2 regions of the Nocardioides dubius genome follow, and region 2 is predicted to be linked to the other one. Evidence: predicted binding sites of a transcription regulator. Region 2 holds the regulator's gene; the other holds the start of a gene.

Region 1 (3,378 bases), on a different contig from region 2:
CCGATCCGGTAGCCCGCCTTCTCCGCCGTGGCCTCATCGAGCGCGATCTCCTCGAGCGTCTCCGGCGCCCGGCCGTCCAGCAGCTCGATCGCCTTGAGCCCATGCCCAGCAGGAGCGTCGGAGAAGTTGCCGGCGATCGCCGGCGGCCCGTTGCCACCGATCGGGTCGCCATCCTTGCTGATCACGTAGACGCCGAGGGCCGTGACGTTCCCGTCCACCCGCGCGGCGCCGTCGACCTTCTCCAGCCTGGCGCGCATCGCGGCCGGCAGCGTGATCGCGGACGGCGAGCCGTCGGCCGCCACGCCGCCCTCAGGGCGCACCACCACATCGCCCACGGTGCTCGCGAAGATCGCCGTGAAGGATCGGTTCAGGGTGTCGCCGAAGACCAGCGAGCCGGTCACGAACCCGACGCCGAGCACGATCGCGAAGGTGCTCATCAACAGGCGCAGCTTGCGCCCGAGCAGGCTCTTGATCGAGGCCCGCAGCATCAGCGCGTCCCGTCGGCCTGCATCCGCGGCGCCGTCATCGAGGCCATGATCTCCAGCACCCGCTCGCGATTGGGCTCGCGCAGCTCGTCGACCACCTTGCCGTCTGCCAGGAAGACCACGCGATCGGTGTAGGCGGCGGCGACCGGGTCATGGGTGACCATCACGATGGTCTGACCGTGCTCGTCGACGCTGCGTCGTAGCAGGTTGAGCACCTCGGCACCGGAGTGCGAGTCGAGGTTGCCGGTGGGCTCGTCGGCGAAGACGATGGCCGGCCGACTCACCAGCGCCCGAGCCACGGCCACCCGCTGTTGCTGGCCCCCGGAGAGCTGGTTGGGCTTGTGGCCCAGCCGGTCGCCCAGGCCGACGGTCTCGATCACGGTGTCGAACCAGCCCGGGTCGGATCGGCGCCCCGCGATGTTGAGCGGGAGGGTGATGTTCTCCTTGGCGGTGAGGGTCGGCACCAGGTTGAAGGACTGGAAGATGAACCCGATCTGGTCGCGGCGCAGTCGGGTCAGCTCGTTGTCGCCGAGTGCGCTCAGCTCGACGTCACCGATGTAGACCTGGCCGGCGTCCGCCACGTCGAGCGCCGCGCAGCAGTGCATCAGCGTCGACTTGCCCGAGCCGCTCGGCCCCATCACCGCCGTGAACTCACCCTCGGCGAGCTCCAGGGTGACGTCGTCCAGGGCACGCACCAACGCCGCTCCGGTGCCGTAGGTCTTGCTCACGTTCACAACTCGGGCAGCCGGCTGACGCGTCGGGTCGCTCATGCACCTCAACCTAGGCGAAGAGTGACTCACCTCACTCCCCATTTCGTCACCTTTGCCCGGTACCCCTCCGGATAGTCCCTGACGTTTTCGTGGTTTTTCGGGCCCAAAACCACGAAAACGTCAGGGACTATCCCCCGGTGCGGCGGATGAGTAGCAGGGCGGGGAGGGGCGACACACGCCAGAAGGGATCGAACAATTGTTCGAGGGATCGGGTAGCGTGGCAGGTCCAAAGAAGTTGCGAGCGGGAGGACGGCGATGGCCACCATCGAGGTGCAGGGCACGCTGTTCGACGCGTTGGCGAGCGAGACGGCGAGCGCACCGAGCCCGCGGGCGGGGCAGCCCGCCCTCACCTCCCTGACGGCGGTGCGGCGCACGCATCTGAGCGCCGGTGCCTGGGTCGACGTGCGGCCCAACTGGTTCGTCGGCGCGGACGACGTCTACGCCGCCCTGCTGGCCGAGGTGCCGTGGCGCGCCGAGCGGCGCACGATGTGGGACTCGGTGGTCGACGTCCCGCGACTGGTGCATACCTATGCGGCCGGCGACAAGCTCCCACATGCGGCGCTCGCCGCCGCCCGGGAGGCGCTGAGCGCGCACTACCTCGCCGAGCTCGGTGAGGAGTTCATGACGGCGGGCTGCTGCAACTACCGCGACGGCAACGACTCGGTCGCCTGGCACGGCGACACCATCGGGCGTGGTCGCACCGAGGACACGATGGTCGCGATCGTCTCGTTCGGCAACCCGCGCAAGCTCGCGCTGCGCCCGCGCGGCGGCGGGCGCTCGATCGGCTTCACCATGGGTCACGGCGACCTGCTGGTGATGGGAGGCTCCTGCCAGCGCACCTGGGAGCACGCGGTGCCCAAGGTCGCCAACGCCGGGCAGCGAGTCTCCGTGCAGTTCCGGCCGGCCGGAGTCTTCTAACCAGTCGCGAGCCACAATGGCCAGATGACCGACTTCCTGATGTCTGCACGCGCCCTCGTGATGCACGACCTCGAGGCAACCGGCACCGCATCACCGGACGTCGTCTCCCTGCTCGAGGACATCCTGGTCAATCGCCGCTGGTGGTCCGACCAGTGGCCGGCGGGGCGTCAGTACCTGGACGGCCTGGTCGCTCAGGACCTCCAGGACGAGCTGCTCGAGCGCCGCGGCCGCTGGCCCGTGTGCCCGCGCTGCGACGACGCCCTGCATGCCCTCTACATCCATCCCGAGCTGGGCGGCCCGGACCCGGTCTGGGTCTGCGAGGACTCCGGCACCGTGGTCGCCGCGCTCGGCGACCTCGGCACCGCACCCGCCCCGTAGCGTGATGCGTCGTGAGCAAGCGAGTGCTCGCCACGCATCACGCCCGCCGGGCGAGCGGCCCTATAGCGTGTCGAAGTGCGCCACGCGCCACGCGCCGCCGACCAGGCGCAGCTGCACCGTCAGCATCGCCGCGGAGACCGTGACCTCACTGTCGGTCGAGCGCTCGCTGCGCTGATCCAGGAACATCAACAGCTCGGCACTGTCGTCGGTCAGGCTCTTCACGCCGGTCGCCGAGACCTCGGCACTGAGCGTGAGCTTCTGGCCGGGCGCCTGGTCGAGCAGCGTCTTCAGCAGGACATCGAACTCCTGACGGGCGTCGCCGACGAGGAAGTCGTCCGCCGCCGCCTGGATCGCGTCGGGAGCCGTGTAGTCGTAGCTGAAGACGGAGGTCAGCGCCACCGAGGCGTCACGGATGACCGCCTCGCTGGCCGCCTCGTCGATCAACGCCTGATTGGCGGGCGGGTCGTCGCGCCCGACCACCCAGCCGCGCACGAAGAAGCCGACGCCGACGGCGAGCAGCAGGAGCGCGACGCCGAGCACGGCGTGCCTACGGATCTTGCTCACTTGAGGTTCACCCCCACCTGGCTCAGGTTCTCGACCAGCCAACGGCCGTTGACCAGGACCAGGTCGGCACCGAACCGGTTGCGCTTCTTGACGGGCTCCGCGTCCGGATCGGCGGCGGTGACCACCTCGGTCTCGATCGCGGCGATCACGGTGGCGGTCCGCTCCCCCAGCTCGGTGACGGCGAGGCTGAGCACCCGGCCCGTGCTCTTGGCCTGGGCATCGACGATGGCCTGGCGGTCCTCGGCAGTCAGCTCGGCGAACTG
Region 2 (3,378 bases):
CCTCGTCACTGCTGGTGACGACGGCGTGCACCCCGTAGCGCTGGTCCGACGTGCTGGTCCGGCTCAGGTCGCTGGCCCGGGGGACGACCGTGGTGACGTTGATGTTGAAGGGCGCGTAGTCCTCGGCGACCCGCTCCCATACCTGGCGGACCGCCCGCTGCTCACCGGCGCTGAAGCTCGGCGAGCCGTCGGTGTCGTAGCCGGCATAGGTGCCGCAAGCCAGCCCTGAGTCGTTCCACTCGGTGTCGCAGACCCGCTCGCCGTCGAAGTCCAGGTAGAGCGTGCGCGGCGAGGAGGGACGCGAGCTCAGGGCGATCGGGGTGCGGGCCGCGATGCGGCCGGCCGCGGGTGGTGTCGAGGTGCTGGTCCCGGTGCGGGTGGCTGCGGCTTGGCGTTCGGCGGCGTGCTCCGCCTCGCGCTCGGCGGCGCGTGCCGTGGCGCTGCTGTGCTCGAAGTCGGCGTAGGCGATCCGGCCGTTGGCGAGCACCCGGGTCGTGGGGTCGCTGGTGAGCAGGCGGCGGATGTCTTCGACGTCGCGCCGCACCAGCTCTGCCGCGGCCTGTAGCCGCTCGGCGCTCACCCGTTGCCCGGCTGCCGTCTCCAGCGCTTCGGGCTTGGCGCCGGTGGCGGGCGCGTCGAGGGCGAGCGCGGCGAGCAGCGTGAGTGCGAGCGCTGCAGTGGCGCAGACCGCGCCGGTGCGTCGTGAGAGCTGGCTGGGGGAGGACACCATGCAGGATCAACGACACAGGCTCCACGGAGTTCCGTGGAGCCTGTGCGGTGAGCAGACGGGGATCAGAGCCGGCGCAGGACCGCCGTGACGATGCCGAGGATGCTGGCGTGGGTGCCGTCGATCGGGTCGTAGGCGGCGTTGTGCGGCATCAGCCAGACCTCGCCATTGCCCTTCTTCAGTGTCTTGACGGTGGCCTCGCCGTCGATCAGTGCAGCCACGATCTCGCCGTTGTTCGCGGTCGGTTGCTGGCGGATCACGACGTAGTCGCCATCGCAGATCGCGGCGTCGATCATCGAGTCGCCGGAGACCTCCAGCAGGAAGAGGGTTCCGTCGCCGACCAAGGTCTTGGGCAGCGGGAAGATCTCCTCGACGCGCTCCTCGGCAAGGATCGGCCCACCGGCGGCGATCCGTCCGACGACGGGGACGTAGGTGGCGGCCGGGGCGGCGTCGCCGATCCCGGTCTCGTCGATGACGCTCTCCTCCGCGGAGCCGAGCGCGGAGGCAGCAGCAGCGGCGCCGGGCTCGAAGACCTGCAGAGCGCGCGGGCGCTTGGGGTCGCGCTTGATGAAGCCCTTGTTCTCGAGGACCTTGAGCTGGTGGGCGACCGATGAGGAGCTGGTGAGGCCCACGGTCTCGCCGATCTCACGCATGCTCGGCGGGTAGCCGCGGCTGTCGATGGAGGCGCGGATGGTCTCCAGGATGCGCTGCTGGCGCGGCGTTAGGCCGGTCGCGTCGGGCGGGCCGTCGGGCAACTCGGTGACCTTGCGGGCGTCGTGGCGTGGAGTCATCGGTGATTGGTTGCCTTCCGCTTGGTCGTCCGTGCCCGAGTGCCTGGCACTGGCTTACTACTGTGCCCTAGGTGAGGGGCGCTCTCAAACAAATGTTCGATTCGGCGTGTCGCCCCGAGGGCCGTCAGGAAGCGGGGATGTGCAGCACCTGGCCGGCCATCAGCACCGACGAGTCGAGGGCGTTGAGCTTCTTGATGGTGGTCACCATCTCGCGGACCTCGCCGTCGTCGGCGATCTGGGCGGCGATGCCCCACAGCGTCTGGCCGTGGTCGACGCGGATCATCTCGGTGCGGGTGGGATCGCCGCCGGCGCTGTCGGTGGCCACCGAGCTCGTGCCGAGCATCAGGGCCGTTGCCATCACGATCAGGCAGGCGGCGACGAAGACCACGATCCGTCCGCGCCGGGTGAGGCGCAGAGTGGGACGGGGAGCGGTGACGCGCGGTGCGGTGAAGGTGATGGTGCTCATGGGAGACCTCCGGGGGGAAGTAGGTCGGTTGTCGTGTCAGACCGACTCTCTCGCCCACCTCCGACACAAAGATCTCGCAGAGCTGGTCGATCAGTTGTTCGATCGAACACAGGTACGAATTTAGAGCATGTGTTCGAACGGTGCAAGCATCTGGGAGAACAAATGTTCGAACGCCCCCGGAGGATCCCCGGGGGCGTTCGACAGGTGGCGGATCAGCGCACGTTGAACGTGCGCGACCAGCGCTCACCGCACTCGAGCTTGGCGGCACCCTTCGGCGTGTAGACCGGCGGCAGGTGAACGGTGAGCCGGCCGGTCGCGCCGCGCGGGGCGACGAAGCTGCCGTTCTTCTTGGTGGTCACCTTGGCCACCTTCTTGCGTCCCTTGTAGATCGCCACCGGGACCTTGGCCTGGCAGCTGGACCTGGCGCTGCTGGCCGCGACCTTGCCGACGAACGCCTTGCGACTCTTGCTGTAGGAGACCTTCAGCGTGCGCTTGACCTCCGGGCAGCCGGAGAACGTCCCGGCCTTCACGGTCGGGCACTTGTCGCCGGCGCCCAGGCCGTCGCCGTCACGGTCGGCGTCGCAGGCGTCGCCGATGCCGTCCTTGTCCTGGTCGGCCTGGTTGGCGTTCGCGCGGTACTCGCAGTTGTCCTGTCCGTTCGGCACGCCGTCGCCGTCGAGGTCGGGGTCGCAGGCGTCGCCGAGGGCGTCCTTGTCGACGTTGGACTGGCTGGTGTTGGCGACGGTCGGACAGTTGTCCTTCTTGTCGGCGACGCCGTCCTTGTCGTAGTCGCAGTCGTAGGTCACCTTCGCCGACCAGGAGTGCATCTCGCCGGTCTCGCTGCGGCCGAACTGGCGCGGGGTGGCCAGGGTCCAGACGCCGTCGGCCGACTTGCCCTCGAAGCGCGACAGGCCCTGCTTGGGCACATAGCTGCCGGGGCCCGAGCGGGCGTTGATCCCGGTGCTGGCGGCGTCGTCGAAGGTGATCCCGAGCAGGGGGGCGTTGGTCTCCGACCAGTCGCCCAGCCAGTCGTTCTTGAGTACCGCCGTCGAGCCCTCGTGGGAGAGCTTGATCTCGAACGCCCGCGACTCGCCGTTCTGGGCGGTCATCGAGACCGTGACCAACGTCTTGAGCACCTTGGGGGAGACGGCCCCGGTGGTGAGTGAGGCGGTGAACGAGCTGTCGGCGCCGATCGCTCCGGTCGAGCCGGTCAGGGTCGCGGTGCAGGTCACCGGCGTCACCGCGGCCGCGGCGGGCGCGCTGGTGGTGGCGGTGCTGAACGCGGTCGTGCCCAGTGCGGCGACCGTCAGCGCCAGTCCGGAACGGAATGCGGCGCCAAGGCGCGAAGTCATGTGGGTCCCCTCCCCAGAGTGCTTCGGGCCACCTCCCCCGGA

Evidence for each region. Region 2 encodes LexA, which represses DNA repair genes until DNA is damaged. Its sites were predicted from a motif close to TCGAACANNTGTTCGA; they were not measured.
Region 1: a site for LexA is predicted at 1,444-1,459, ahead of ABD151_RS18655 (alpha-ketoglutarate-dependent dioxygenase AlkB). Genes of this name have one in related genera too.

Annotation. Positions count from the first base shown of each region.
Region 1 is NZ_BAAALG010000013.1:318,635-322,012, reverse strand. Features, by position in the region: gene ABD151_RS18665 (ABC transporter permease) at 1-488, opposite strand, end outside; gene ABD151_RS18660 (ABC transporter ATP-binding protein) at 488-1,255, opposite strand; gene ABD151_RS18655 (alpha-ketoglutarate-dependent dioxygenase AlkB) at 1,511-2,173, shown strand; gene ABD151_RS18650 (hypothetical protein) at 2,198-2,551, shown strand; gene ABD151_RS18645 (hypothetical protein) at 2,612-3,115, opposite strand; gene ABD151_RS18640 (hypothetical protein) at 3,112-3,378, opposite strand, start outside.
Region 2 is NZ_BAAALG010000007.1:79,919-83,296, reverse strand. Features, by position in the region: gene ABD151_RS09155 (zinc metalloprotease) at 1-730, opposite strand, end outside; gene lexA (transcriptional repressor LexA) at 793-1,518, opposite strand; gene ABD151_RS09145 (LysM peptidoglycan-binding domain-containing protein) at 1,643-1,984, opposite strand; gene ABD151_RS09140 (thrombospondin type 3 repeat-containing protein) at 2,197-3,336, opposite strand.